2 linked regions of the Candidatus Puniceispirillum marinum IMCC1322 genome follow. The protein of the gene in region 1 interacts with the protein of each later gene in a pairwise test. Links are inferred from orthologs where the notes say so. Each region holds a gene or a part of one and is shown in the gene's direction. Other genes may lie near its edges.

Evidence for each region.
Region 2: the proteins of SAR116_RS05235 (region 1) and SAR116_RS12025 interact in binary tests that used the Escherichia coli proteins (3 or more experiments, as listed by UniProt). The link is inferred for Candidatus Puniceispirillum marinum IMCC1322 from one-to-one orthologs.

Annotation. Positions count from the first base shown.
Region 1 is NC_014010.1:1,077,241-1,093,102, reverse strand. What follows is about bases 12,431-15,338. They hold SAR116_RS05235 (cysteine desulfurase family protein), read left to right. Parts: upstream 12,431-13,288; coding sequence 13,289-14,389; downstream 14,390-15,338. Other genes in these bases: mnmA (tRNA 2-thiouridine(34) synthase MnmA), read left to right, coding at 14,780-15,338; SAR116_RS05230 (2Fe-2S iron-sulfur cluster-binding protein), read left to right, coding at 14,455-14,769; cysE (serine O-acetyltransferase), read left to right, coding at 12,505-13,254. Also shown: SAR116_RS05280 (N-acetylmuramoyl-L-alanine amidase), read left to right, coding at 57-1,397; SAR116_RS05275 (penicillin-binding protein 1A), read left to right, coding at 1,513-4,059; prfB (peptide chain release factor 2), read left to right, coding at 4,129-5,238; SAR116_RS05265 (ferritin-like domain-containing protein), read right to left, coding at 5,268-6,104; SAR116_RS05260 (peroxiredoxin), read right to left, coding at 6,141-6,599; SAR116_RS05255 (YhdP family protein), read left to right, coding at 6,755-10,438; tyrS (tyrosine--tRNA ligase), read right to left, coding at 10,435-11,679; SAR116_RS05245 (alpha/beta hydrolase), read right to left, coding at 11,732-12,394; more of mnmA, read left to right, coding at 15,339-15,862. UniProt on the Escherichia coli protein: Master enzyme that delivers sulfur to a number of partners involved in Fe-S cluster assembly, tRNA modification or cofactor biosynthesis. Catalyzes the removal of elemental sulfur from cysteine to produce alanine.
Region 2 is NC_014010.1:2,569,388-2,585,016, forward strand. What follows is about bases 2,101-4,775. They hold SAR116_RS12025 (sulfurtransferase TusA family protein), read left to right. Parts: upstream 2,101-3,143; coding sequence 3,144-3,407; downstream 3,408-4,775. Other genes in these bases: SAR116_RS12015 (ABC-F family ATP-binding cassette domain-containing protein), read right to left, coding at 2,101-2,274; SAR116_RS12020 (TerB family tellurite resistance protein), read right to left, coding at 2,275-2,997; SAR116_RS12030 (hypothetical protein), read right to left, coding at 3,404-3,736; SAR116_RS12035 (lysophospholipid acyltransferase family protein), read left to right, coding at 3,871-4,536; SAR116_RS12040 (DUF2237 family protein), read left to right, coding at 4,536-4,775. Also shown: more of SAR116_RS12015, read right to left, coding at 367-2,100; more of SAR116_RS12040, read left to right, coding at 4,776-4,928; SAR116_RS12045 (hypothetical protein), read left to right, coding at 4,981-5,184; SAR116_RS12050 (disulfide bond formation protein DsbB), read left to right, coding at 5,236-5,418; SAR116_RS12055 (TfoX/Sxy family protein), read right to left, coding at 5,415-5,798; SAR116_RS12060 (homocysteine S-methyltransferase family protein), read left to right, coding at 5,930-6,883; SAR116_RS12065 (carotenoid oxygenase family protein), read right to left, coding at 6,887-8,413; SAR116_RS12070 (DUF2141 domain-containing protein), read right to left, coding at 8,453-8,917; SAR116_RS13395 (LytTR family DNA-binding domain-containing protein), read left to right, coding at 9,092-9,874; SAR116_RS12080 (rhodanese-like domain-containing protein), read left to right, coding at 9,985-10,359; SAR116_RS12085 (tetratricopeptide repeat protein), read left to right, coding at 10,377-10,913; SAR116_RS13765 (hypothetical protein), read right to left, coding at 11,180-11,350; SAR116_RS12090 (glutathione peroxidase), read left to right, coding at 11,448-12,044; SAR116_RS12095 (glutathione S-transferase family protein), read left to right, coding at 12,157-13,083; SAR116_RS12100 (SET domain-containing protein-lysine N-methyltransferase), read left to right, coding at 13,371-13,730; SAR116_RS12105 (phytanoyl-CoA dioxygenase family protein), read left to right, coding at 13,798-14,697; and 2 more genes. UniProt on the Escherichia coli protein: Sulfur carrier protein involved in sulfur trafficking in the cell. Part of a sulfur-relay system required for 2-thiolation during synthesis of 2-thiouridine of the modified wobble base 5-methylaminomethyl-2-thiouridine (mnm(5)s(2)U) in tRNA.

The DNA of each region.
Region 1 (15,862 bases):
AAATCTGTTCATCACATGCGATATTATCATTTATTAGGCCGTTTCTGGGCCGTTTCGTGCAGTATCTGCACGGTCTGATTCCCATTCTGCGATCGGTTCTGGGCGGTGTTCTCGCGCTTGCCATAGTGCTGGTGTCACCAGCATATGCGGCCGGGAATAATGTCACCGCCATCCGGCTTGGCGATATATCTATCGATGGGGTTAAGGGTCTGCGGCTTGTCATCGAAACCAAAAATCCGGCAAAAGCGTCAATGCTACTGTTGGAACAGCCCTACCGGCTGGTGGTTGATCTTGATCAAACCGACTGGCAGGCATCAAATTTGCCGCGTAAAGGGGCTTTGTCCAAGCCACCTGCCCGTGCTTACCGCTTTGGCATGCCAAAGCCTGATACCGGCAGATTGGTGATCGAACTTACCGCGCCTGCTGCCCCGCAACGCATCTTTCGGTTGCCGCCAACAGCTGGCGGACATCGGCTGGTTATCGATATGATTGATAATGGCCCAACAGCCTTTACGCTGGCGGCGCGGGCGCTTGCCGCGCGTCCGGACATGGCGGCCAAGGCTCTGGCCAAAGAAACATCACCCGCAAATGGCGTAAGTACAGTGCCTATCAAAAGAACCGTGACCTTGCCCAAGGCCAAGCCAGATAATGCGGGTCAGCTCGCCCCTGGTGAACAGATTGTTGCCATGGCGGTCCCAAAACGCCCCCCCAAGAAGTGGGTTGTCTTTATTGATGCTGGCCATGGGGGCAAGGATCCGGGCGCCATCGGGCTGGCAGGGACAAAGGAAAAGGATATTACACTAGCCGCCGCCATCGAATTGGCGCGGCAATTGAATGCAACTGGCCGTGTGAAGGCCATTTTGGCGCGCAAAGATGACCGGTTCTTGAAATTACGCGAACGCATAAGGCTGGCGCGGGCGAAAAAGTCTGACCTGTTCATATCACTGCATGCGGACTCAGCGGCGAATAAATCGGCGCATGGCATGTCCGTATTCACCTTGTCGGAAACCGCATCAGATAAAGAAGCCGCCGCCTTAGCGCGTAAGGAAAATAAGGCGGACTTGATTGGTGGCCCTGACCTGGGGGTTGAAGATTCCGATGTGGCAAGTGAGCTATTACGCATGTTTCAGCGCGAGTCGATGAACCAATCAACACATTTTGCCAGTGATATTCTAAGCCAGATACGTGATTTGCGTGGCGGTGACCGCCGTGGACATCGTTTTGCCGGCTTTGCTGTGTTAAAGGCACCTGATATGCCATCGGTTCTGGTGGAGATGGGGTTCCTGTCAAATCGCAAGGATGAGGCGAACTTGCAGTCGGCAAAATACCGCCGCCTGCTATGCCAGCGTCTGACCAAGGCTATCATTAGCTATTTACAAAAACATGGCCCCAAATGAGCCAGTGGTTCTCTTCTGGGGGCGGAATAATTGACATCATTGAGGCCATATCTCATGATCGGGATATTAATGGGTAAATCAGTGTGTAAATTTCAAGAAAATTGTGACCAGTTCCGTGTCTGATAATACGCAAAATAATAATGATGACAGCACCGGATATGACGCTGGTGATGGATATGCGCCACCAGTAAGGCATGCCATATCATCGCCTAATTCATGGTCTATCATTCGCGGTATGGCAAAAGCATTCTCAATCATTATTTCATTAATAATTATCGTCGGTGTTATTGGCGTTGGGGCTGTGCTGTGGGTTTTCTGGACATATGGAAAAGGGCTTCCAGATTATCGCCAGCTGGCACAATATGAACCGCCTGTGGTGACCCGCATTCATGCTGGTAATGGCGCGCTACTGGCTGAATATGCCAATGAAAAGCGACTTTTTGTGCCTATTGATGCGATACCGCCGCAGCTCATTCATGCGTTTATATCTGCCGAAGACAAAGCCTTTTACAGCCATTTTGGCCTTGATGTGAAAGCCCTGACGCGGGCAATGGCGACAAATGTTGTCAATTATGGACGTGGAAAACGCCTGATCGGGGCTTCGACCATTACCCAGCAGGTAACAAAGAATTTTCTATTGACCAATGAAGTGTCAATCGACCGTAAAATCAAGGAAGCGATACTGTCATTGCGCATGGAGCGCGCCTTTACCAAAGATCAGATTCTGGCGCTATATCTGAATGAAATCTATCTTGGCATGGGCAGTTATGGCGTGGCGGCGGCTGCGCTTAACTATTTTGACAAGGCGCTGAACCAGCTTGATCTGGATGAAATGGCCTATCTTGCGGCCTTGCCAAAGGCGCCTAGCAATTATCATCCGATCCGCAAAACCAAGGCGGCGGTCATCCGGCGTAACTGGGTGCTGAACCAGATGCAGGAAAATGGCTATATTTCGGTTGAACAGGCCGAAGCGGCCAAAAGCAAACCGCTGGTGATTGTGCCGGATACAGGTGCTGATGGCGCTGATGCGCCCTATTTCACCGAGTCTGTGCGCCGTCAGATCATGAAAAATTATGGTGAAGATGCACTTTATGGAGGGGGGCTATCAATTCGCACGACCCTTGATCCTAATTTGCAATCGCTTGCCGATACCGCGCTGGAACGTGGCCTTGAAGCGCTTGATCGTCGTCAGGGTTGGCGCGGGCCGCTTGGCCGTCTTGAAGCTGGCGAGGATGTTGCCGCGACCTTGGCGCGCTATCAGAAACAGCTACGCCCAAAACATTATGCCGCCCTAGTTACCGATGTAGCGCGCCGTGAAGCCCAGATTTATGTAAATGGCAAAGCCGCGACAATTCCGTTCAAGCTGGCTTTCTGGGCCTATCCGCCGCGCGACGATGACGGGGTGCGCCCGCAACCGCTAAAGGATCTGCGCGATGCTATTTCGGCAGGCGATATTGTCATTGTCCAGCCACCGTCAGAAACGCCTGATCTGATCCGTGATGGATTTAAACCCGAAGCGCATCATTATGCCCTTGGCCAGCGGCCAGCGGTGGAAGGCGCGATTGTGGTGATGGATCCGCATACAGGCCGGCTATTGGCAATGAGTGGTGGGTATAATTATGCTGATTCCGAATTTAACCGGGCGGTTCAGGCGATGCGCCAGCCTGGTTCGGCATTCAAGCCCTTTGTCTATCTAGCAGCCCTCGATAATGGCTATGCGCCAACGACCCGTATTCTAGATGCGCCGCTAGTCGTCGATCAGGGTGTTGGCAAGCCGAAATGGAAGCCGGCTAACTATACCAAGCGGTTTTATGGTCCGTCGATCATGCGCGTTGGCATTGAAAAGTCGCGCAACCTGATGACCGCGCGTCTGGCGATGAAGCTGGGCATGCCCGAGATTCAGGACTATGCGCGCCGTTTCGGGATTAATGACAATTTGCCGCCGTTACTGTCGATGTCGCTTGGCGCGGGGGAGACCAATCTGATGCGGCTGACCTCGGCCTATGGCATGCTGGTCAATGGCGGCAAGCAGGTCACGCCAAGTCTGATCGACAGGATCCAGGATCGGCATGGTAAAACCATTTACCGGCATGATGAACGGCAATGTGATGGCTGTGAAAACGCTTTATGGGATAATCAACCTATTCCCGATCTGCCTGACACGCGATCACAATTAACCTCGCCAGCGTCGGCATTCCAGATGGTATCGATGCTTGAAGGTGTTATTCAGCGTGGAACAGGTCGTTTATTATCACGGCTTGATCTTGTGCTTGCTGGCAAGACAGGAACCACCAATGACAATACGAATGGCTGGTTCATTGGCTTTGCGCCGGATATGGTGGTGGGCGTATTTGTTGGCTATGACAAGCCGCGCCCGCTTGGCAAACGGGAAACAGGTTCGACAGTGGCAGTCCCCATCTTTGGCAATTTCATGGTCAAGGCACTTGCCGATAAGCCGGTGATACCGTTCCGTCGTCCGAATGGTATTTCTATTATTCCCGTACATGCCGAAACGGGTGAACGGGTGTTGCCAACCCATGAAAAAGCCATCCTTGAGGTGTTTAAACCGGGTCAGCGGCCAGGTGGTCAGTTAATCGATGCGCCAAGTGGCGTAAACACCAATGGGGCAGACAATGGACTGGCGACACAGGAATTTTTCTAGATCATATAAACTTGTCAGCGTGGCGTTGTCGGGTTAGGTACGTGCAAGCTTTATAAACAGAGAGAGACGATGCAGGCCGAAACCCAAGCCAAAATCGATGTCATTTCATCAACGCTGGAATTATTACGCAAACATGTCAATTTCGAGGTGGCGGTTGCGCGTCTAAATGATCTGGAAGCGCAAACAACCATGCCCGATTTCTGGAATGACCAGGCCGTGGCACAGGATGTCATGCGGGAAAAAAACCGGCTTGAGCGTCAGATCAATCTGATCAAGGACATGCAAGCCGAAATGGATGATTGTGTGGCGTTGATCGAGCTTGGCATTGCCGAAGGCGATGATGATGTTGTCGCCGAAGCCGAAGCGGTGCTGACAAAGCTTGTGACCGAGGCGGATAAACGCCAGCTTGAAAGCCTGTTATCCGGCGAAGCTGATGCGAATGATTGTTTTCTGGAAATTCATGCTGGTGCTGGTGGTACCGAGGCACAGGACTGGGCGCAAATGCTGGTTCGCATGTATGGACGCTGGTGCGAACAGCGCGGCTATAAGGTGCATTTAATCGAAGAAAGTGCTGGTGAAGAGGCGGGCATCAAATCAGTGACCATGCGCATTGACGGTGAAAATGCCTATGGATGGTTGAAAACCGAATCCGGTGTGCATCGTCTTGTGCGCATTTCGCCTTATGATAGCTCGGCACGGCGGCATACCAGCTTTGCCAGTGCATGGGTTTATCCAGTGGTCGATGATAATATTGAAATTGAGGTCGAGGATAAGGATCTTCGCATTGATACCTACCGCGCTTCGGGGGCTGGTGGACAGCATGTGAATAAAACCGACTCGGCGATCCGTATCACCCATTTACCAACCAATATTGTTGTGCAATGCCAGAATGACCGATCACAGCACCGCAACCGGGCAACGGCTTTTAATATGCTGAAAGCGCGCTTATACGAGCTGGAATTGCAAAAACGCGAAGAAGCCGCGTCTGATGCTGCCGCCAGCAAAACTGATATAGGCTGGGGCAATCAGATCCGGTCTTACGTTCTACATCCTTATCAGATGGTCAAGGATTTGCGCACAAATGTGGAAAAAGGTAATGCCCAAGGTGTGCTTGATGGTGATCTTGATAGTTTCATCGAGGCCAGCCTTGCCGCCCGGGTCGGTATGCAACGCGAATAGCCAAGCAAAGCTATGATGGCGGTTATATTCTATTTGGAATATGTGGGCGTTGAGACAAGGTCCTCGCGATAGGAAAGCGGGCCATAAAAGGCGGCCGAGAAATGGGCTGCTTCACGGGCTTCTATATTAAAAGGCGGCTTAAGCGGGCCTTTGAAATAGCGTTTTACCAGCATATGCCAGCTGCTGACCGGATCGCGGCGATGCAAGCCGCATACATAGTCAAACCAGCGCTTGCCAATCAGAACATGCCCCACTTCGTCACGCATGATAATACCAAGTGCGGCGGCCGTTTCACTGTCCCCGACAGCATTCAGTTTGTCGATCATGGCTGGTGTGACATCAAGTCCGCGCGCTTCCAGCACCAGAGGGGCAATTGCCAGACGCCCTAGCAAGTCATGGGCAGTTTCCTGGGCCGCTTGCCATAGCCCGTCATGAGCAGGCAGATCACCATAATGCGCGTCAAGTAAAGCCAATCGGTCATTGAGCATCAGAAAATGGCGTGCTTCATCATCGGCAACGGATAGCCAGTCATGGTAAAAGTCGCGTGGCAGATGCTGATCAGTGAACCGGCAGGCCATATCAAGTGCCAGATCAATCGCATTAAGCTCGATATGGGCGATGGCATGGATCAGGGCAACGCGGCCAGCGACGCCACCGGTAATACGGCGCTTTGGTACATCGCGTGGTGGCCGCAATGCAGGCAGAGGCGGGCGTCCGGGACGCTCAGGCGGGGCGCATGTGCCAATAGCGGTAATATCATCAGCACGCCATTGTGCAACCAATGCCCGGGTATTGAGGGCTTTTGCAATAGCATCTTTGGTGGCAATGCAATCGACAATGCCGTCAGTCAGCGTAGCGTGGCTCATATCTGTTTAATCATATCTGCCTTGGCTCATATTCATTTATAAGGCGCGTGCCGCTTCAAGGACAGCTTCGGCATGTCCGTCAACTTTCACCTTTGGCCAAGTTGCAGCCACGGTGCCATCGGCGTCAATCAGGAAGCTGGCGCGCTGGATACCCATATATTTTTTGCCATACATTGATTTTTCGACCCACACGCCAAATTGCTCACAAATATCGGTTTCATGATCGGCGCCCAAGACACAGGTCAGGCCATATTTTTCCCGAAACTTGGCTTGCTTGGCGGGTTTGTCTTTCGAGATACCTATCACCACACAATTTGCGGCGGTAAAATCATCGATTAATTCGGAAAAGGCGATAGCTTCTTTTGTACAGCCAGAGGTGTCTGCGCGTGGAAAGAAAAATACCACCATTTTTTTGCCATGATGATCTGCAATATTGAAATCATCCTTATCAGTAGGTACGACGAATTGAGGAACAGCCATTCCAGTTTCAAGCATATTAAATTCTCCGGTTTTTCTTGGATCGGATTAATGTTAGCACTCTAAATTATTAAATAGGAACGATAGTGATGTCTGCAAGACAATGCTATCTTGTCAGTAGCATTCAGACTATCTAGAAAGATAGAATAACAGGAGTCATACGGGTGTCTTTAATGGGCCATACATCAGGCGCAGACAAGGTGAAGCTCCTATTCACAACATTACTGCTTATTTTTATTTTGATTGCGGGCATCGTTGGCTTTGTGATCGTGCAGGCAGGTGGTTTGCGCCAGCTTCTGGAATATGAGCTGTCCAAAGTGTCTGCCGAGGTGGCTGCCGAGGTTGGCGCGGCGCGATTAGCATTTTCCGTTTCACCAACACCATTATCCGTAAAGGCAGAAGATATCACCTTCAGCTTTGGTGATGAGACTGTCATCGTGCCTGAAGGCGAGGTCAAATTCGGTTTTAAAAGCCTGTGGACAGGTATGCCGGTGGCGCTCAATTTGCGGGGCATCGAAATTAAGCTTGTCAAATCGGCAACAGGTTGGTCAGGTTCGGAATCTACGGCTTTGCTTAACGCCTTGTTGGGATCCCCAGCAGACAATGTTGCAAAGCTGGCAACTGACCCAGTGACAGATGATAACCGGGTTAATTTTGCAGGCTTGAAACAAATTAGTATCGAGACTGATCTTGTTACGATTACCGACGCCACAGGCGCGTTAGCACCGGTTCAGCTTACCAGCATTTATATTGACGCCCAGCTTGAAGAGTCCGGCCAGATTGTTGGTGGCATTCGCGGACAAAGACTGATCGATGGCGTCGATGCGGGGCGACTAGCGATTACATTTTCCGGTTTGCCGACTGGTGAAGATTTCATTACCGACATAACCGCAGATGAACTCAATCTGGCAGATATTGCCGAATATCTTGATCTTGAAATGGCCAGGCAAAGCCATTTTGGTACATTGTCTGGTTTTTTGAAAGTGCAGATGCGGCGTCAGGCTGTCACATCCATATTCGGTGATGTTATTGTAACCGATGGATATCTGTCACAAACGGCCAATCAAAAACGTGGCGCGTTTAAGTCAGCCGAGATTGCGTTTGACTATCTCAGCCATATTGATGTTGCGACTGTGGCCAAGGCGCAAATCCTGCTGGATGATAATCGGTCTTTCACCTTTTCTGGTGATGTTGAAAAACTCAGCGCGCCCACGTCAGTCCTGTCAGGTAAAATCGATGCTAATAGCTTACGGTTACAGTCAATTTTCAATGATTGGCCAGATGACCTTGCCCCCGCATTAAAGGCGCAGCTTCAAAGCCAATTTTCAGGTGGAATCGTTAGCAATCTTGGTGCCGAATTTATTGGAGCCTTCAATCGGGACACGTTTGTTTTAAAATTATCAAAGCTTGATCTGGCAACAAAATTTGACAGTGTAAGGGCCAATTTATCCAAGGGTCAGATCCGACGTGTTGTGGGTACTGTTGGTGGTGCCATGGATATAAATGTCGGTGTTGGTGGCGTGATAAAAAGTGCCAATCTGGCACTTGATCTGAGCAATGGTTCGATATTGCTGGAAGATTTTACAAAGTCGATGCCGGTGCAAAAGGCCGCATTACAGATGGCGTTTCGCAATGGTGATCTGACGGTTGAGAGCTTTACTGCTGATTTTGCAGGTGATGGTGCGATCACGCTGAATGGTAATGTGACAGTTGCGGCAGACTGGATGCCGCGGGATTTCAACGTGAGTCTGGAAGTTGATAATCTTGATACGCGCTTTTTTCAGGCCTTATGGCCAAGATGGGCGCTGGCAAAGACCCGTAGCTGGATGCAGGCCAACCTTCTGGCAGGACATATTGAAAACGCCCGTATGTCGATGACTGGTGCTTATGTGCCGGCAACACAAAAGCCGGTACTTAGTGATATTTCAGCCACAGGGTCATATCGGGAGGCGACGGTAAGGTGGGCGCCTGACATGCCGCTTATAACCGGTATTGATGCTAATCTTGTGCTTAATAATGATGCCTTTAATATCACCTCATCTTCGGGGCAACTCGAAGACTTTGTTCTTGAAACTGGGCGGGTGACGATCGGTCCGATCCTGACCAATGACCAAAGAATGATCGATTTGTCGCTAAAGGCGCAAGGCGGAATGACGACGGCGCTGGATATTTTCAAACGCACCGGACGCAGCAAGGTAGGCGCGATCGATCTCGAAAAACTTACCGTATCTGGAACCACCGAACTGTCACTGACATCACGTTTTCCGTTACGTAAGGGGGCTAAATTTGCCAATGCCGACACCGCTGTAAATGCCACTACGCGCAATGCCACAATCAGGGGTCTGCCGTTTGGCATCAATCTGGAATCGGCGGCAATGATTGCCTCATTTGAAAAGAACAAGGTTGATATTACCGGTGATGCAGAAGTTTTTGATATGCCCGCCAGATTTACCTTTCAAACCAACAAAGCGACCCGAGAAGTTGATTTTGTAGGGCAGTTTGAATCATCGCCGATTATGACGGGTATTTTTGCCAAAATGTCCGGACTTGATATTGAGGGTAAAGCCAGCGCTAAAATTGGCTTTAGTTCATCGACCGGATGGAATAACGCACAGATTAACCTATCAACAGACCTGACCAACGCTTCGATCAATGTGCCAGCATTGAACTGGGCGAAATTTCCGGCTGAAAACGGCGTTGTGAATGCCAGCTTTGTGCTTCGTAACGGCGTGGTAACAGCCATACAGGATATTGACCTGTCACTAGGCACGCTGGCGGCCAAAGGGCAATTAGCGCTTGGTGTTGATGGCAGTTTGCAGGCGGCCTTTTTTAACAAGCTGACAATGCCGGGTAATGATATCCGTGATCTGATAGTCGAAACAAGCGCCAAGGGCGGCTGGAGCGTTAGCGCGTCTGCCCGCACGATTGATCTGGTGCCATTGCGACGCAATAAGGGTGTTGGCGGGGGCGCGCCCATTACCTTTGATGTGACCGCTGACACGATTTACATCGACGCACAAAACGCATTATCCGGCCATATTCAGGGTTCGCGTGATGAAGCGGGTAATGGTAAGGCTGTGTTTTCCGGTACGTTATTGACCAAAGGCAAACCATTGGTCAGCGAAGGCCAGATGACAGTGAATTTTGGTCCAAGAGGTGATCACCTTAGTGGGGCGGGCCTTATTGGCGGTGCCGAAACGCAGATTACATTTAATGGCAATGGCGGCGAGCAAGCGGTTCTTGTTCTGACCTCCAAAAATGCGGGGCGTATGCTGTCCGGGCTCGGGATTACCGATGCAATACGTGCGGGATCTGTCCGGCTAGAGAATAACTTTATCAGCACTGATTTTTCTTCCTTCAATACCAACATCACACTTTCAGATTTTAATGTGGTCAAAGCCCCACGGGCAGTCCGCATATTCTCGCTTTTGGGGCCAGCAGGTATCATCGGTCTGGTTGAAGGCGAAGGCACGGCCTTTAGCAACGGCGTTGCAAGGTTTGAAAAACGCGGATCGGATATTTCTATCTCGCGCATGGAAGCCAGCGGTGGAGCTGTCAGCGTGGCTGTTGTGGGGCGCTTTAACAACAAAACACGTCAAATGGATATTTCGGGGAATCTTGTACCAGCTAACCAGCTCAGTAAAATAATAGGGGCGGTGCCGCTTCTTGGGAACGTCCTGACCGGCATTGACAAGTCGGGTATTTTTACAACCCAGTTCAGCATGATCGGCAAAATGGATGATCCTGAAACCTCGATCAATGCGGCGTCATTGGCACCAGGAGTTTTGCGCGATATATTCAGTCCGGAATGGCTAAAGCGCGAAAGCGACCGCCTGTTTGGCGCGCAGGCCGACTAGCCAGCGACAAGCATGGCATGACGTTTTTTGCCTGCTGATATCTTGGCCTTGCCATCAATAAAATCAGATAATGTCAGTTGCATGTTTTCGTCATTGATAGCCACATCATTCACCCGCGCACCACCGCCGCGTATCAAGCGCCGCGCTTCGCCATTTGATGCGGCAAAGCCGACAATTTTTAGCGCCTCGACCATGTCCAGCGCTTCAGCCCGTCCCGCCGCAAGATCAAATTGTGGCAAACCGTCTGAAACGCCCGATCCGGCAAAGGTCTGCTGGGCTGTTTGCATGGCATGCGCGGCCGCCTCTGTGCCATGACACAGGCTTGTCGCTTCATTAGCCAGAATAATTTTGGCTTCATTGATGTCGGCACCTTCCAGCGCACCTAGCCGGTTCACCTCATCCATGGGCAATTCGGTAAATAGCGCCAGAAAACGGGCAACATCGGCATCTTCGGTGTTACGCCAGAACTGCCAGAAATCAAAAGCTGATAATTTATCGTCATTCAACCATACCGCACCATCGGCAGATTTGCCCATTTTGGCACCCGATGCCGTGGTGATAAGGGGTGACGTAAGACCAAAAATTTCCTGCGCATCGACGCGGCGGGTCAGATCAATGCCGGTAACGATATTGCCCCACTGATCCGATCCCCCCATCTGGAGCAGACATCCATAGCGGCGGCGTAGCTCGAGAAAATCATAAGCCTGAAGAATCGCATAGTTGAATTCCAGAAATGAAAGCGGTTGTTCGCGGTCAAGTCGCAATTTGACCGAATCCATGCCCATCATGCGGTTAATTGAAAAATGCGGGCCAAAGTCACGCAAAAACCGGATATAGCCAAGCGTGTCCAACCAGTCGGCATTATCAACCATAATTGCATCGGTCGGGCCATCGCCAAATTTCAGATATTTTTCAAATACCTTTTTGATGCCGTTCTTATTCGCTTCGATATCCTGATCTGATAGCAACGGGCGGGCTGTATCCTTACCTGACGGATCTCCAACCTTGGTTGTGCCGCCGCCCATCAGAACAATCGGCTTATGGCCGGTTTTCTGTAAAATACGTAGCATCATGATCTGCACCAGCGACCCGACATGCAGGCTATCGGCCGTACAGTCAAAACCAATATAGGCTGGCAAAACCTTGGTGCTGGCAGCATCGTCCAGCGCTTCGATATTGGTGGCCTGATGAATATAGCCGCGGTCAGTATAGTGCTGGATAAGATCTGATTTATAGGTCATGTCATTCAACTCAATATAGAGTGCAAAAGTCGTTACAATGCACTTGTCTCAATCAGGCAAGCGGGTCGAAATCATCTTCGTTAATCGAGTCGTTCAGATAAGCTTCGACACGTTCGATCATCGGGTCAAGATGCTCGGTAAAGAAGTGATTTGCCCCAGGCAGAACGTCAACGGTAATATTGACGCCTTTCTGAATTGATAGGCGTTCAACCAGCTTTTCGACACTTTCAGGTGGCACCTGTTCGTCCAGCTCGCCATGCATGATGAGTCCAGATGCCGGACAAGGTGCCAGAAACGAGAAATCATGCGTAACAGCAGGCGGCGTAACCGAGATGAATCCCTGAATTTCAGGGCGGCGCATCATAAGCTGCATACCAATCCATGATCCAAACGAAAAGCCGGCGATCCAGCATTGCCGCGATGATGGATTCTGCGCTTGCAACCAATCCATGGCTGTTGCCGCATCGGATAATTCGCCTTCGCCATTATCATATACACCCTGGCTTCGGCCAACGCCGCGGAAATTGAACCGCATGACGGAAAATCCGCGCGCTTGGAATAATTTATAAAGAGCATAGGTCACCCGGTTATTCATGGTGCCGCCTTTATCTGGCTCCGGATGCAAAATAAGCGCCGTCGGGGCGTCACTTGCTTCGGCAGGCATATAGCGACATTCAAGGCGACCTTCAGGGCCGTTAATGATGACCTCAGGCATATTTTTTTTGCTCCACTTGTGCTATTTAATGAACGGCTTATATCTTAATAAGGCGCGATCGCCAAGCCAGCTTTGTGCAGATCGTTAATCAGATGAGAGAAACTGCAATCATGTTTGCAAATTTGAACCGTGATCTAAAGGCAATTATGACGCGTGACCCCGCGGCTAGCAATCGTTTTGCCGCGGTGATTCTATATCCAAGTTTTCATGTCATGGTGGCCTATCGCTTGTCGAATCCATTGTGGAATATCGGGCTACGCTTTATTGCGCGTTGGATCATGCAGATTGCCCGCTGGCTCACAGGCATCGAAATTCATCCCGGTGCGACCATCGGCGGTGGTTTTTTTGTCGATCATGGGTCAGGCGTCGTGATTGGTGAAACAGCCATAATCGGCGATAATGTAACGTTGTATCAGGGGGTCACGCTTGGTGGTGTGTTGCCGGCGGTAGATGCTGAATCGCAACGTTCGGTCAAACGCCACCCAACTTTGGGCGATGATGTGATCGTCGGATCAGGTGCGCAGATTCTGGGTAATATCACCGTTAATCGTTGTGCGCGTGTCGGTGGTAATTCGGTGGTCACCAAAGATGTGCCTGAGGGCGCAACCGTTGTCGGTGTTCCGGCTCGCCAGATGACAAATAAGACAACGCCGAAAACCGTTGATGAGAGCTTTCAGCCCTACGGCGTTCATGATATGGCTAATGCCGATCCACGCGAGCGCATTATCACCGCGCTTGTTGATGAAGTGCAAAGCTTGCGTGCCCGTCTTAATGATATGGAAGATCGTGTTTCGGCAACCCAGCTTCACAACAAGGCAGGAAAAACCAGCCAGCCAAGTAGGCGTAGCAATAAATCTTGATTATCTTTTTAGTTTTTAGCTGGAACCATGCGTGATGGGAATGACGCCGCTTTATTTTGACAACAATGCCACAGCACCGCTTCGCCCTGAAGCGTCGGCGGCGATACATAAGGCGATGGGCGCACCAGCGAATCCGTCATCGGTACATTCTTTTGGCCGTACGGCACGTTTGACCGTCGAGGCGGCGCGTGAATCAGTTGCTTTGCTGGCGGGGTCAAGAGCCGCAGATGTGGTGTTTACCAGCGGCGGTACCGAATCCAACAATCTGGCTTTGGCCGGCTTTGCGCATATTGTCACCTCGGCAATTGAGCATGATTCGGTGCGTGCATGTGCTGTGAGTGCCAGTGTCATCAATGTGACATCAGATGGCGTGATTGATCTGGAGCATGCGCGTGCTGTGCTTGCCGGATTGCCTGACGAGCAAAGGCCATCAACCATCTTGTCGGTAATGGCAGCCAATAACGAAACAGGCGTTATTCAGCCAGTGGCTGAACTTGTTGCGCTGGCGCGTGAAAACAACATTGCCGTGCATAGCGATATGGTGCAATTACTGGCTAAGGATCATTTCAGCTTTGCCGCGCTAGATCTGGATTACGCCAGCCTGTCGGCGCATAAAATTGGCGGGCCGGCGGGTGTCGGTGCTGTGCTGGTCAAGCCGGGCAATGCGTTGCAAAGTTTGCTACGGGGCGGCGGTCAGGAACAGGGACGTCGCTCAGGCACAGAAAACTTTATTGGCATTGCCGGTTTTGGTGCCGCCGCATCGGCTGCCTTTGGGGATGTTGCGCATTATGAAGCGATGTCAAAATGGCGCGATCAGTTTGAAGATATGATGCTTGCGCATGTGCCAGATGCGCATGTTTTTGGCCAGCAGGTGCCGCGCCTTGGAAATACCAGCTGTCTTGCGATTGCGGGCAAGTCCGCCGAAACCATGGTTATGGCGCTTGATATTGCGGGTGCCGCGATCAGTGCCGGATCAGCCTGTTCGTCAGGCAAGGTCAAAACAAGTCATGTGCTGGCCGCTATGGGGGCTGGTGATCTGGCTGGTCAGGCTGTGCGTATTTCGGGAGGCTGGCAAACCAAGAAAACCGACTTTGAAAGGCTTGCAGATGTCTTTCTTGGGCTGTACAAGCGTTAGAATTGCGGACGGTAACTGCGTGCAAGCCGACAACATAACCAAATGAAATAGGAGTGGTGACTGCGATGCCAAACATCATCTTTGTAAAGCCAGATGGCACCGAGTTGAATGTCAACGTCAATGAGGGCGTGAGTGTGATGGAAGCTGGCCGCGATGCCAATCTTGGTATTGAAGGTACCTGTGGGGGCTGTTTGTCTTGTGCAACCTGTCATGTGATTGTTGATGCCGACTGGTTTGCCAAAACCGGCGCGCCTAGCGAGGATGAAGAAGATATGCTCGATCTCGCTTTTGGCCTGACCGAAACCTCACGGCTTGGGTGTCAGTTGACAATGTCGGCTGAACTTGATGGCATCCGTCTTACAATTCCGGATGATATGTAGGGACTAAACAATGTCTGTGGCCAAAACAGCCAGCAACAATGTGCATGCCGCGACCACATCTGCGTCGGTGCAGGCTACTGATAGGCCGACTGCTGATCTATCAGCCATAAACTCGCTTGGCTTTGCCAAAGCGCCTGCCGATACACGGGTTGTCGTGGCAATGTCAGGCGGCGTTGATTCATCGGTCACGGCGGCGATGCTGCATGATGAAGGCTATGAAGTCATTGGTATCACCTTGCAGTTGTATGACCATGGTGTGGCGGTTCAGACCAAGGGTGCCTGTTGTGCGGGCATTGATATCCACGATGCACGGACAGTTTCGGCGCGGCTGGGCATTCCGCATTATGTGCTGGATTATGAGTCTAAGTTCCGTGATCAGGTGATGGAAGATTTCGCCGATAGTTATTTGCGCGGCGAAACGCCTATCCCCTGCGTGCGCTGTAACCAGACAGTCAAATTTACCGATTTGCTGACAACTGCGCAGGAACTTGGTGCGGATTGTCTGGCCACTGGCCATTATGTCCAGCGTCTTGAAACGCCAGCCGGACCAGTATTACGGCGCGGTATTGATGCGTCCAAGGATCAATCCTATTTCCTGTTTGCGACCACGGCAGAGCAGATGGACTATCTGCGCTTTCCGCTGGGCGGGCTGACCAAGGATGAAACGCGCGATCTGGCGCGCAAATATGGTTTGGCGGTATCCGAAAAACCTGACAGCCAGGATATCTGCTTTGTGCCAAATGGCCGGTATGGCGATGTTGTGCGGCGCTTGCGGCCAGGTGCTGTTGAGGCTGGTGATATTGTGCATCTTGATGGTACCGTTCTGGGTCAGCATAAGGGCGTGATCGATTATACCATTGGCCAGCGTCGCGGACTTGGCATTGGCGGGCGCAAGGATGCTGACGAAGCTGACGGCCCGTTATATGTTGTCGGTATTGATGCGGCCGCGCATCGTGTCATTGTTGGCCCGCAAAGCGCACTTGCCTGTTATGAGGTGCATCTGAGCGAGACCAGCTGGGTTGCTGGTGGCGGTGCGCCTGTTGCCGGACATCCTGTGCTTGCACGGTTGCGCAATACCGCCCCGGCGATGCCT
Region 2 (15,629 bases), 1.5 Mb from region 1 along the record:
ACAAGATGCAGGATCGCATCTGCCATTTGCATGGCGTTTGTCCCTATATGGTCTTGCTCCGGATGGGGTTTACCATGCCCGTTCTGTTACCAGACCGGCGGTGCGCTCTTACCGCACCTTTTCACCCTTACCCCATAAGGTATCACCTTGGAGGGCGGTTTGTTTTCTGCGGCACTTTCCCTGGGGTTACCCCCGCCGGGCGTTACCCGGCATCCTGATCCTGTGGAGCCCGGACTTTCCTCTCCTCTTTTACGAAAAAAAAGCAGCAGCCATCCAGCCATCTGACAGGCCGCCACTATAACGATGCCAAAGCATCCCCGTCAATATGACAGGGTGTTTTACAAGCTGGGTAAGCGGGATAATCCCCTAACCTCCATCCAGCTGTTCGGCTTTTTCCGCCGCCGCCAGCCAGGCCATTTCCTTGGCCTCTTTATCGGCACGCAGACTGGCAATCGCATCGGCGGTGCGGGTAAATCTATCGGGGTCTTTGGCAAACAGACCCGGATCACCAAGCACACTTTCCAGCTTTGTGATCGCGGCGTCCAGCGCCTCAATCTCACCAGGCAAAGTATCCAGCGCGTGCTTATCCTTAAAGCTCAGCCGGGGCGCGCGGCCATTATCTGATCCACGCGCTGATGCGCTGGTGGCTTTGGCCGCTTTGCTTTTACCTGCTTTTGATTTTGCCGTGCTTTTATCGCCGCGCGCTTCGGCACGCTCTATGGCGCGATTACGCCGTTCCAGATAATCCGAATAGCCGCCAGCATGCGCGACAATCCTGCCATCGCCTTCAAAAGCCAGCAGGCCAGTCACTGTCCGATCCAGAAAATCGCGGTCGTGGCTGACGATCAAAACGGTGCCGTCATAATCGGCGATCACTTCTTGCAATAATTCCAGCGTTTCCAGATCCAGATCATTGGTCGGCTCGTCAAGCACCAGAAAATTATGCGGACTTGCAAACAGCTTGGCCAGCAACAGGCGGTTTTGCTCACCGCCAGATAATGTCGCGACGCGCTGGGTCATTTTCACATCTTCAAACATGAAATCGCGCAGATAGCTGGTGATATGTTTTTGCTGTCCGGCGACCTCGATCATGTCACTGCCGCCTTCGCTCAGCACTGTCCATGGCGAGGCTTCTCGATCAAGCGCTTCGCGGCGCTGGTCGAAATAGGCATGATTGAGGCCAAACCCCTCGCGCACCCGCCCACTATCAGGCGCGCCAACGCCCAGCAGAATCCGCACCAATGTCGATTTGCCAATGCCGTTCGGCCCAACAATGCCAATGCGGTCACTGCGCCGGATCAGCAAATTGAAATGGCGCATCAAAATGCGGCGTCCATTTTCGTCCAGCGTTTGGGTTGATGACGTGCTGGCATTATCGGGGGCTGGCACGCTGGCGGTAATATCGATCGCTTCCAGCACCAGTTGCCCGCCACCTTCGGCAGGGCCAGTTTCCATTTTGACAGTTCGTGCGGTGATCCCGCCTGCCTTGGCACGCTCGGCACGCAGACTATGCAGTTCGCGCAACCGCCCCTGATTGCGTTTGCGGCGCGCGGAAATGCCTTCGCGCGACCATTTGGTTTCGCTGGTAATACGGCGATCCATTTTGTGCAAGGTCACCGCTTCTTCGGCCAGAATGCCTTCCGACCATTCGTCAAATTCGGAAAAATGCCCATCACGGCGGCGCAGCTTACCCTCATGCACCCAGACAATGCCGGTACCCAGATTACGCAAAAAGGCGCGGTCATGGCTGACCACCAGCAAGGCGCCCTTATGCTGGCGTAACATGCCTTCCATCCATTCGATGGTGGGCAGATCCATATGGTTTGTTGGCTCGTCCAGAAGCAAAATATCCGGCTCGGTATAAAGCGCCCGTGCCAAGGATACGCGCCGCGCTTCACCGCCAGACAAGCCGTCGGTCATGCGGGTGCCATCCAGCCCCATACGCATCAGAATCGCTTCGGCCTTATGTGCCTGTTTGTCACCGCTGGCCGTTTCCATCCCCGCGGTCACCACCGAAATCAGGCTCATGCCTGGCGGGATATGCGGGGCTTGCGGCAGATAGGCGATTTCGGCACCGGGCGCTGTCCACAGACTGCCTTCGTCCATTTCACCAGCGCCCGACATCAGCTTCATCAGGCTGGATTTACCGGCACCATTGCGCCCGACCAATGCCAGCCGATCACCTGCATGAAGCGACAGGTCTGCCCCACGCAAAAGCCAGCGGTCACCCAGATTGATTCCGGCATTCGCCAGCGTCAGAAGCGGCGGTAACATCTAGCTGATTCCGCGCTGGCGGCAGATGGCATCATAGGCGGCATTGATCGCGGCCAGCCGTTCATTGGCGGCGTTGATAAATTCTTCGGGCATGCCATCGGCCATCAATTTATCCGGATGATGCGACCGCACCAGCTTCTTCCACTGCGTTTTCAGATCGGCATCGGATATGTCCTTGGTAACAGCCAGCACCTCATAGGCTGACGGGCCATCGCCTTGATGAATAGCGGCAAAGCGGGCAAAATCATCGGCGCTAAAGCCAAAAATATGCGCGACTTCGGCTAGATATTCCTTTTCTGGCTGGGTGATCGCACCATCTGAACGGGCGATATAGAACAACAAATCCAGCAACTGTTCCAGCACCGGTGTACGCGGCGCGAACAGGCGTGCCACCTGATGCGCATAATCCTGAAACCCGTCAGGTGTTTTACGCGCCAGATCCCAGAATTTGCCAACCTGTTTGACTTCGGAAGCGGGGATATGAACGCGGTTACGAAAAGCACCGATTTCATCGCGCGTGACCATGCCATCGGCTTTTGCCATTTTGGCCGATAGGGCAATCACCGCTACTGTAAAGGCCACCTGTTTGGTCGCGTCACTATCGGGTTGCGGGGTCAGCCGTTTTTCAACCGCGTGACCTGCAGCAGCCCCAAGTAATGCGCCGATCGGACCGCCCATAGCAAATCCGGCTGTACCGCCGATGATGATACCCCAGATGCTCATGCAGATTATCTAGCTGGTCTGATATGTGATTGGCAAGGGAATTGGCATCAATTCAGCTATAGATAATGTCAATTAAGCTTTCGCCTTGATCAAGATGTGGATTACTATATGCCCTTATTATTATCGATTCTGGAAAGTTTCTGTTTATGACCAATCCTGTTGATCCCGCATCCCACCTTCAAAAGGCAGATATCAGCCTTGATCTGACGGGCCTTAAATGTCCGCTTCCCGTGCTCAAAGCACGACGACAGGTCGGTATGATGGCCGCGGGTACAGTGCTTGAAATAAAGGCCGATGATCCGGCAGCGCCATTGGATTTTGACCATTTTTGTGAAACCAGTGGGCATCGACTGATTGCCAGCGAAACGATCGCAGGCGTGTTTCATATCACGATCGAGGTTGGGGACTAGCCCAGCAGATTGAGATGAAAGGCAGTGGCCATCGCCCCATCGGGTGCCCCGTCATACAGCCCAAGCTCATTACATTTAATAAAGAAGCCGGGGGCAGGCAGGCCGCCGCGTGCGCGTGAAATAACCCAGGCGGCGCGTAACGGCATCGATTGCGCATGGTCACTTTCCATTGTGGCTTCCAGCCAGACGGATAATTTGTTGATCCGGTGCGGGGCAGGGATCGTCGCCGCGTCGGCCAGTTCGGCATAGGTGATCAATGTCCGGTTCTGCATCGCTACCGCCAACGCCATTTCGGCACGAATTTGCCATTCATTATCGTCTTTGGTCATATGTCCAAAATACCTGCTTTGCCAAACTACCTGCCGTGATGGTGATTTTCGGCATTGATGTTATGGCGCAATATAACTAGCTTGTCGCCATGGTTTATCTCAGATCATTTTTGTTTAACAGCCTGTTTTACCTGATGACAACTCTGATTGTTGTGCTGTTACTGCCGCTTCTGCTTTTGCCCAGACAGGTGGTGTGGTGCGTCGCGCGTTTCTGGGGTTGGACAACGTCTAAAATGCTGTATATCTGCGGCATTGATCATGACATCATCGGTGATATGCATCTTGATGAAACTGTTATCTATGCCGCAAAACACCAATCGGCATGGGAAACCATCGTTCTATATGCCACCTTAAAAGCGCCGATTACGGTGATGAAACGTGAATTACTGTTTCTGCCTTTTATAGGCTTTTTCTTTTTGCGCGCTGGATGTATTGCGGTGAACCGTTCAGGTGGCATGAAAGCATTACGCGAATTACGGGCGGCGGCATTGCGGATCCGTGATAATCCGCGGTCAATATTGATTTTCCCGCAAGGCACAAGGGTTATGCCGCGCACCCCGCATGATTACCAGATTGGTATATTTACGCTTTATGACACAACGGGTTTTACCGTTATACCTATCGCGCTTGACTCAGGCCGTGTTTGGCCGCGCAACAGCTGGTTGAAATTCCCCGGACGGGTACAAGTCCGCTTTCTCGAGCCCATTAAGCCGGGCTTGACCCGCAAGCAATTCATGTCCACCCTTGAAACCAGAATTGAGAGCGAAGTGGCTATTCTCGAAGCAAATGAGGTGGCATGATGGATGGTGGTCAGGGACGCCCAAGCGGGCAGACAAATGTGCTTGGCGGTAATCTTGCCAGCTGTTCGCATGATCCGGTTACTGGCTTTTTCCGTGATGGTTGCTGTAATACGGGGCCATCCGATCAGGGCTTGCATACAGTTTGCGCGGTAATGACAGATGCTTTTTTGGCCTATAGTAAAGAAGCCGGTAATGATTTATCGACGCCGATGCCTGATTATGGTTTCCCCGGGTTGAAAGCTGGTGATCAATGGTGTTTGTGTGCTGCCCGCTGGGAACAGGCACGCGCGGCAGGCTGTGCGCCAAAAGTCCGGCTTGCGGCGACCAATCAGGTGACATTGGCAGTTTGCACATTAGAAGATCTTAAAGCGCATGCCATCGACCTGAATTAGGTGCTGTGGTATATACTGAACTTTAAGATGCCATAGATAGGTGATAGGAACCATGCTTGCACTTGATCAGAAAGTAACTCTGTCCTGCACCGAAACGGGTCAGGATGCAGCCGGCACAATTGTTCGTATTCAGGGTAGCCGGGTTGATGTGGCGCTGAGTCAGGGCGGCGGTAATCTGCTGGTGTCCTTGCATATGCAAAAAGCGGGCCTCTATGTTGGAAGTCAAAGCGGTCTTGAATTCGTAATGCGCATCTGATTAAGGCATGCGCCTTATCACCTTATATAAAGCCCTTGAATGAGGTGTGTCATGTCAGATCAAAACCAGTCTGATAAAAATCAGTCTGATGAGATAAAACAAAATCCTGACCGAAGCTTGTGGATCATGAGTGCTGTTTTGGTGCTGGTTGCGGTTGCCATCCTGCCATTTGCGGCACGCCATTCATCGGTGGTGCGGTCAATTGCATCAATGTGCGGGTTTGATCTGGGCTAATCGTGATCTTTGTTATTTGTCCGGCTTCTGGGTTTACGTGGTGTCCTGGTTTTCACCTTGGGCGGCAAACTACCAGTAAAAAACACCGCCAGATCAACATAGCGCTGTAAATCTTTATCCTCAGAAATCCCATCATGTGTGACCATCATCCAGCCCTTCATAGGTCGGCCTGTCAGGTCAAACGGGCGAACATGCGGTTCATTCATCAGCGCGTTTGCGGCTTCAACGCCAACCCGAATGACAAGCATGTCATTCCAGATCGCGACACAGATATTACCATTCATCAGATAGCCAAAGCCACCGAACATATAGGTAACTTCCATCTCGAACATATCGCCGACAAGTTCGGTCAGGCGTTCGGCAAGCCCTTTGTCATGCATCTGTTTTCCTTTGCTATGATGGTGTCACTGATTGCGCGCTCAGCATAACAAAATTAATCATCATATTTATGATCAAACATCTGGACAAACCAGCCCGTACAGACTTAGTCTCATAAGTGGGGGAGAATATTATGATAATCCTAGATGGTGGCTTGGGCCGTCAGCTAGCCGCTGTAGGTGCGCCTTTCAGGCAACCCGAATGGTCTGCGCTAGCGTTAATGGAAGCGCCGCAATATGTCCGCGATGTGCATGACTCATTCATTGCCGCCGGTGCGGATGTTATCACGACGAATTCTTATGCCATTGTACCTTTTCACATTGGTCAGGATCGGTTTGATGAGCTGGCTCCACAACTACTAACCTTGTCCGGCACATTGGCACAGGCGGCGGCCGAAGCTGCGGATCGTCAGGTCAAGGTGGCGGCCAGCATTCCGCCAATGTTTGGCTCATACGAACCTGATAAATTTGATCCACAGACGGGACAACAGATGATGCAGCTGTTCCAGCGTCATCTGGCACCAAGCGCAGATATCTTTCTGGCCGAAACATTGGGATCGGTGATCGAAGCTAAGATATTCCTTGAATCCTTTGTCGATTGTGCTGCCGACCTTTGGCTTTCAGTTACGTTGGAGGATGTTAAACCGGTGCCTGGTGCCCCGCGCTTGCGATCGGGCGAACCGTTATCGGCATTGCTTGATGTGATTGCATCAAAGCGGCTTGATGGTTTGCTATTTAACTGTTCGCAGCCCGAAGTCATGCATGATGCCGTCACATGCGTGTCAGAATTTCGTGCCCGACAGCCGTCGCGGCCAGCGGGGATGGGCTTGCAGATTGGTGTTTATGCCAATGCCTTTCCGTTGATGAATGATGATTACGAACATGCAAATTCAACCTTGCATCAAATTCGTCATGACATCACGCCGCAGAATTATGCCAAATATGCGGTGCAATGGGCCGCGGCTGGTGCCGATATTATTGGCGGCTGTTGTGGTATTTCGCCTGAACATATTGAGATTCTGGCCGCGGCACTCAAGAATAACCAAGCTGCCCAGCTATCGTCATCCACATTTGCACGCCAAGCCTAGCGCCTAGGAAGCCATGACAAAATTGCCATGCAATCCTGGGGGCAGACCATAAGGTAATGTCACCACGGCCTGTGGGCCAGCGGCCAGATCATAGGCATCCAGCACTGCCAGCTTGGTTTGACTTTGTTGCACGTCAAGGTGAAGCCCGATTAGCCATCCCTGCGTAACACCGTTTATCACCGGACGGTCTTGATCAGCTACAAAGATATGCTCTTCAAGCATGCAATCAGCACCATAATCATAGCGATCCACCTTGCCGGTTTCGAGGTTGACACCAAGCGCATAGCGGAACAACCCGGTTTCCATATCCAACCCGATAGACCAGCCATGCTGGCTTCGGTGACTGTTTGATGAAGGTGCCATGTGCGGAAATTCATTAGACATATTATGGATGCGCTCAATTTTACCATCATATATATTGGGCGACAGTGTTACGCGACTATGCTGTGGCCGCGTCGGTGATTGGCTATGATCCTTTTCATCATTATTCAGGTATAAATTAAAAACAATATCGGCATTTTTATAGTGATATAGATCCAGTTCAATCGTGCCATCGACGGTTTCGAACGCACCACCTATATGGAAATGAAAGGCGTTGGGAAGCTGATGCCGACGCACAACCGATAGATCATTTTTATTGATAACCAGAATCTCCACAGGCCGGTTTTCATGCCATTCATGCGCATTCAGAAAGCTTGCATTATTCTTTGCCTTATCCAATTCCCATGTCAGTGGCGGTAGCATAAGAATGATTGATTTTTCAGTGATCGCAAAATCATGAATCATGCTGGTATTTGGCATATCCAACAGCTTGTATTTATGTAATTTGCCCTGGGGGTTGATGTGATACAGAATCATTTCCTGACTCCATTGCACTTGTCCGAAATTCCACAGACTGCCATCGTCGTCAATACGTGGGTGTGCTGAAAACGGTGCCATAGCAAGATCATCATGCCAGACAAGTTTTGTCATGCTGTCCAGATTGTCTGGATCAACTTGCCATGCTGATCCAGCTTCCCACAACGCCATCAGACGATTGCCGTGATGCACAATATTCGTATTGGCGGTATTGGTTTCATCGGCTGATCGTGCTGGCGGTGAACCTGCCCATTTATGGCTGAAAGTCTCGACAAAATAATCACCAGCCTTGCTTTCGGCATTGTATTTTTCGGTATGTACAAACTGACCTTGATGCTGCACGGTCTGACCATCAAAGCGAAACGCTTGGATAAAGCCGTCACCATCAAAACTATGTGGATAAGTCCGCTTAAATCCCTGCCTTAAAGCGGGTCCATTTTTGTAATAGGTGCCACGTAAATTGTTTGGTAGCTTTCCTTCAATTTTTGGGGTTTGTGTTGCCAACTGGTCGGGCAGGCGGATGTGTAAGGCTTTTTCACGTTGTGATAATCCTGCAAATGCTGATGAAAGACCATAATGCGATGTGGCAAAGGCAAAGCTGGCAGCACCAGCTAGTGTCAGCGCATCACGTCTTGAAAAGTCGTTTGCCTCAAAATTGTATTTAGCTGTCATGATATATCTCCTAAGGCGCATATTGAGTGCGGCTTAAAGTTAGTAAATCTTGATCGTGTGCCGGTTCCTCATGGTGTCTTTTTTGATAATGAATGCGGCATCAGTGAATTCAGGGGGGCCAAACAGGCCACGCGCATCATTGGAAAAGCCATAGGGTTCGGTTGGCGCACCAATCAAATTCATATCTAGTTTCTGATTGTTGTTGATATCCAGAAACGCACTCACTGCGTAGGCGCCAGATGGAATATCCTTAATGGTAAACTTGGCCTTGCTATGGGGTATCATAGCCATTTTTTTATTGTAAATAGCTTTGCCACGGGGGAAACTGTTAGCCTCACTGGCTGGCTGGACTGAAATAAAAGCAACGCCGCTACTATTATTTTCGTTGATGACATGGATGGTAAGATCGGCGGCAGATGCATAGTGGGTTGCCAGCGCTACCATTGTGCTGGCGAGAAAAATCCGTATCAATAATCTTGTTCTAAAACGTAAATGCTGTTCCATATATTTCCCCATAGTTTGTGACCATTTAGAATGTGGGTCATGTTTGGTTGCGATAAATGAATGGTAAGCACGCATTGTGGATGAATGAATGTTGGTTTCGTAAAGCGTGTCCTTTCTTTCGTGATTTACACAAAAACGCATTTCACGTGTCGTGAAACGCAGGGAACTTGTAATGTGGCTAAATTACATAGATATTTTAGAGTAGAAGATATCGTCGGGTCGGTTATGTTCGCCGCCATCCTGGCTGTTTCGCAGGCCTTTGGCGTTGGCAAGAATTTTCATTTCGTTGCGTCTTTTGCGATATGGGTCGTTGTGATATTTCCTGTTTGGATGCTTGTCGCATTACCCATTCGTTGGGTTCTGCAAGCGACCCAGCAATCCTATCTGGTAGGTTTGATGCTGGCTATATCGACCGCACTTTTGGCGTCGATACCTCAAACGCTATATATTCAATTTTGTATTGGATTAACGCTCAATCAAACGATTGCTTTTGAAACTACATTTATTCAGGTTTTAACTGTCTCGTTATCGATCACAATTTTAGTATATGTGCTAACGGGCAGTGCAGTGCGCATCGCGAGCTTAGATGAAGCCAACAGAAACAAAGCATCAGACCTGTCAGAAAATAACTCAAGCGCGAAACTTTTGACGGATCAATTGCCGCCTGAAATAGGTATAAACATTACTTCAATACATGCTGAGGATCATTATCTTCGCGTTGTTACCGACAAGGGTGAGGCGCTTATATTAATGCGATTACGCGATGCAATCGCAGCGATGAGTAAGGATGCTGGTATGCAGACGCATCGCTCACATTGGGTTTCTGACGCGTCTAACCCCGAATTGGTCCGGCAAAATGGAAAACCGGCTCTGATGTTAGATGATGGGCGCACGGTTCCAGTCAGCCGTCATTATTTGCGCGCGGTTCGTGCGTCTTTATCAGCAAGGAAGCCATGACAAAATTGCCATGACCCTTGAATGTGCGGACACTCTTCCCACTTCATATGAATACAAATATAAAATAGCAGATGGCTGGCGCGCCAGCCATCTTGATCAAGGGGTTTAAAATGAAACGTGCACAAGATTATCTTGCCGAAGCCAACGCAGTTGTTCCAAAAATCACACCCGAAGACGGTATCGCCAAACATGAAGCGGGCAATAGCTTGTTTATTGATGTGCGGGCCAGTACGGCAATTGATGACAGCGGCACGATCGCGGGCGCTGTTCGGATTGACCGTGGCTTTATCGAATTTGCTGCTGATGATTCGACACCGTACCATAATCCGGCTCTGACCAAAGATGCCGATATCATCTTGGTTTGCGCTGCCGGTGGCCAGGCCGCGCTGGCAGGCAAAACATTAAAAGATATGGGTTATGAAAATGTTGCCAATGTTGGCGGCATTGGGGATTGGATTGCTGCTGGCGGTAAAACCGAAGCTTAACCACAGGTGAGGTGGCTATGAATATTAAGACAAACGCCGAAGGGCAGATTTTTCACACCCTGCTTATGCGGGTCTTTATGGCTGGTGCATTGGCTATTCTGATAGCATCTGCAAGCACAATGAGCTTTGCGGCAGGCAGTGACTCAGGATCGTCAGATTCGAGTGGCTACAGCACCGCAGGCACCAATAATAGCAAGGAATTACGTGAAGCTATTAAGCTTATAAACCGTAATCTGTTCGAAGCCGCATTGGTGCCGCTTGCCCTTGAAACAATGCAGAATCCGAAAAACGCTGATGCGTGGAATTACACGGGCTTTGCTTTGCGCAAAAGTGGCCGCTATGACGAGTCAATGGCCGCCTATGACAAGGCGTTGGCGCTTGACCCTGAACATGAAGGCGCGCTGGAATATCAAGGCGAGCTTTTCCTGACGTTAAAACAACCTGACAAGGCCAAGGAAAATCTTGCCAAGCTGAAACAGCAATGTTCGTTTAACTGCAAGGAACGCGACGATCTGATGCGGGCAATCAACGCCTATAACGCCGCGAATAAATAAATCTGGACAAAATAAAGGGGGATAAATCCCCCTTTACGTGATTGGCTATCGAAATAACCTGTATTCAAATTGTTAAGTTAACCGCGACGCGAGAGGCTGCTCTCACATCCAGAATACCCAACCAGGTTATTTGATAGATTCCGAATATCACTAGACATTAGATCACCTCCTTTTCATGTTGTTACTGTTATCAAATACCCTAGCGGGTAAATTCAGGCTTGTCACTAACCGCATGATCCTGTCTGCGTAAAACTATTGGTCGCAGGTCAACTGCCCAGAAACGATTTTGACATATCCATAATCATGGTCATTTTGTCAGCCAGAAAATGGCTGATATCTTGACTTGCACTAACCGCATGTTTAAACCCCGCATCGCTGATGGCCACGACATTATCGGTAAAGCTTGTCCATAATTCCACGAGTGATATATCATCCATCTTTGATCCTTCAATTTACTTTTGCCAAATGGTCACCTTGTGGCAGTCGAGAGTGTCATTATATAAGCGTTAATGAATTTAATGTTGAGAGATCAGAATGTTTGAACCTGCGTCACATATAGCCTTTGTAGCACCATCCAAATCGGTATCTATCTGGGCTATTATTCTGCTGTTTGTAACATTTGTAACGGAGCCTCTGATGCCTGCACATGCCAAGAACGCCCATGATATTTCGTTCGAAAATATCGAAGGGGGCACGCTTGACCTTGCCGAATTTCGCGGCAAGGTGATTTTGCTTGTCAACACAGCGTCACAATGTGGTTTCACACCGCAATATGAAGCTTTGCAAGCTATGTGGGATAATTATCGTGACCGCGGTCTGGTGGTGATTGGCGTGCCAAGCAATGATTTTGGTGGTCAGGAACCAGGCGCCAATTCCCAGATCAAGCAATTCTGCACGATCAATTATGGCATTGATTTTCCAATGACTGAAAAGGTTGCGGTCACCGGATCGGATATACATCCCTATTATCAATGGGTGCTTGAAGCTGGTGGACGTTTGGCGATGCCACGCTGGAACTTTTACAAACATCTGATCGATCAAGAGGGTAATTTTGTCACCTGGTTTGCCGCGACCACCGCGCCGGATGCCCGGAAAATCCGGCAGGCTATTGAAAAGCTTCTACCCAATTAGATAACAGCATCTATCACCTGATGTGCGCATATAGGCAGGGTTTTAGCTTTCCTCTTCATAAATGCACGTTCTACAATGAAAACGAAAACTATTGATAAATCTGGAGCCTGTCATGTCGCTGATCCTTCATCATTACCCGCAATCACCTGTTGCGCATAAGACGCGCATGGCATTGGGCATTGCGGGCGCAACATGGCAAAGCGTTGAAATTCCGCGCATTCCACCAAAGCCTTTGCTGATGCCGCTTACCGCTGGCTATCGCCGGACGCCGGTTTTACAGATTGGCGCGGATATCTATTGTGACAGCCAGAATATAGTCCGGGCTCTTGAAGAATATGGCTGTCCTAACAGCCTGTTTCCCGATGGGGTTACGGGACGCTCGATGATGATGGCATCATGGGCTGAAAACACATTATTTGATCTGGCGGTGCGGGTGGTCATTACCAATGCACTGGATTCGGCACCAGCCGACTTTATCGCTGATCGTGGTGCGCTTTATTTTGAAAAAGACTGGTCGCCAGAAACCTTGCGCGCAGATATGCCCGGCGTCTTATTGCGTTTACAGGCAGGGCTGGCCTGGGCTGAATTTCAGCTTGTCGCCAGTGATGGTGTGTTTCTGAATGGTGACACGCCATCTTATGCCGATGCGTCAATTGGCTATATTGCTTGGTTTTTGCGCGGGCGCTGGCAAGGCGGGCCAGGATTCCTTGGTCCATTTGAACAGGTCTGTAAACTCGAATCTGCCCTGGCCGATATTGGGGAAGGTAACAGCAGCGACCTATCGGGCGAAGACGCACTGGCCATTGCCAAAGCGGCAAATCCGGTGTCGCCAACGGGGGTTTCGGTGCCCTTTACCGCTGGTATCAAAGAAGGGCATATGGTTGCCATTCAGCCGCATGGCACGAATGCGGATCCACAGGTCACAGGCAGTTTGCGCTATCTTGATGCCACACGGGTATCGATCGATCATGATACGCCAGAAACAGGTCCGGTGGCAGTGCATTTCCCGATCGCTGGATATGATATACGTCCGCTTTAGTGATAGAGTTATAATTTGGCAGTTTGGTATGGTGATGCAATAATTGCATCGCCATACGGCGTAACCAGCACTTCTGTTATGCGCTAATTTTGCGCATAACAGCTTTGCAAGGAGCGCACCTCCCTCCAATCCGGTTACTCTCCAGTTTCCACGCGCTCCTTGCCGAATCTCCGTTAACTTCCCCTGGCTGCTATGCAGACCAGGGTTTTTTTTATCTTATCCCCATCACACTCTTGACCTTGCTGGGTGATCGTTACACAACAGGTCACCTAGTCGCGAGGATATCTATGAAAATTACCATTAAGGACTCACCATTACATGGACTTGGCGTTTTTGCTGTAGAAGATATCGCTGCTGGCAGCACGATTGAACGATGCTTTTATCTTGTGATTGATGACGATGATCTGCAAAGCACCAACCGGTTGAATGATTATCTATTTACCAGTCCGGATGACCCGAATGACTATCTATGCGTTATGGGATGCGGGATGGTTTATAATCATGGCAATCCTGCCAATGCTGAATGGCAGATAGATGATGACGATAATCGCTTTGTCCGCTTTTCGGCACTTTGTGACATAAAGGCAAGTACTGAAATCCTGCATGATTACGGCGCCGACTATTGGACCACGCGCGCCGAAACCTAATGCTGTGTCACACATGATAAATCGCTAAACCAAGGCTTTGAAATCTGCATGTTATGGGATAAAGATTATGTATGTTGATATGGAGGATCGCGTGATGACAGGTCATATTTTTGATACATATAAGCAAAATTTTGAACGTGACGGTTTTGTCATGATGAAAGATGCGCTCACTGCGCAACAGGTGCAGGATATGAATGCACAATTGCGTTTATGGGTCGATGAATCGCGCAATCATGACAAAGCCTATGGGCAGATTGCTGATGGCCGCCCGCGTTTTGATGTTGAACCGTCAAGCCATAGCCATGACACACCTGCATTGCGCCGGATTTCGGCGCCTATCGAAGTGTCTGATATCTATCTTGATGTGATGCGTAATAACGCTGCGCTTGACCTGACAGCGCATATTTATTCACCAAACATAAAACTACATGCCACCAAGATTAATCTGAAACTGCCTGGTTCAGGCACTGCGGTGAAATATCATCAGGACTTTCCTTTTGAACCGCATTCAAATGATGATGTGATGACAGTGCTGTTTTTTCTTGATGATGTAACCTTGGAAAATGGCCCACTTGAAGTGGTATCGGGCAGCCATAAAGGCCCACTTCACTCACTGTGGCAGGATGGCGTATTTACCGGCGCGGTTGATGCCGATATCGAGGCCGATGTGCGGGCAAATGCGCTCAAATGCACAGGCAAGGCTGGTGATGCCTGTCTGATGCATTCGCGGCTGTTACATGGATCACTGCCAAACATGACCGATGCACCACGCTGTCTATATATTGTGACTTACGTTGCCGAAGATGCCATTGCGCTGGATCGTAACCCGATTCCCCATAAATATGATGGCGAGATTGTACGGGGGCACTATACAGGACGCGTGCGCAGTACGTCGTTCGAGATGGAAATGCCCGAATATCCGAAAGAGGCATCATTCTTTGGTCAGCAATCAAAAGTTGAGTCATAGCCTAGCCAGACGCTCCGGACTTGTGCCCAACGGCCACATCTAAGTTCTTTTGGCCAGCCATTCTTCGGTTGAACAGGTGGGATGCGGGCGCAATAGATCGATCGGGGGGGACGTCCGGTCGATAACCAGCTCGATTTCACCGTCGGTTTCGTCTTCATCGGGTTGCTGTGCATAGCGGCGGTTATTAGGCCGCCCCATATTGTCCCGTATGTTCATAGAATTGATCCGCATAACAGAAACATGAACGACGCACATCGACGGTATTTTAGGTCATGGATGGCGGTTTATATGTAAAACGGCATGACCGCCTGTACTGATGAACGCGCGCGCATCATCGCGTCATGCTGTTTCAGTTTTGGAAAATGATCCAGCTCTACACCATCGCCTCCAAACCAGCGAATGATAAGCGCCAGATAGGGGTCACATAGTGAATATTGGTCGCCCAGAACATAGGGTCCAATGAAATAGTGATCCTCAATCATCTGGGCATAGAGGGTCATGTTTTCAGCGACCTTTGCGCTCATGCTGGCTTGCGCCGCTTCATCATCTGCCCAGCGATAGCCACGATGGCGGTGGGCATGGGCAACATGCACCGTCGAGGCGATAAACATATTAAACGCCTGCGCCTGTGCCAACAGAAACGGATCGGTTGGTGCTAACTGCTTGTCTGGATTTAACTGGGCGATATATAGCAGAATCGCCGGGTTTTCGGTCAGAATCCCCTGCGGGGTAACCAATGCGGGGACGCGTCCCTTGGGGTTCACCGCCAAAAAGGCTGGCTTGTTCTGTTCGTCTGTTTCAAAGTCAACTGGCATGGCCGTAAATTCTGCACCGGCATCATACAGCAATATATGCGGGGCATAGGCACAGGACATCTTTGAATAATATAGTGTAAGCATGATCATGATATCCTTGTTGGCTTGGGTCTATCT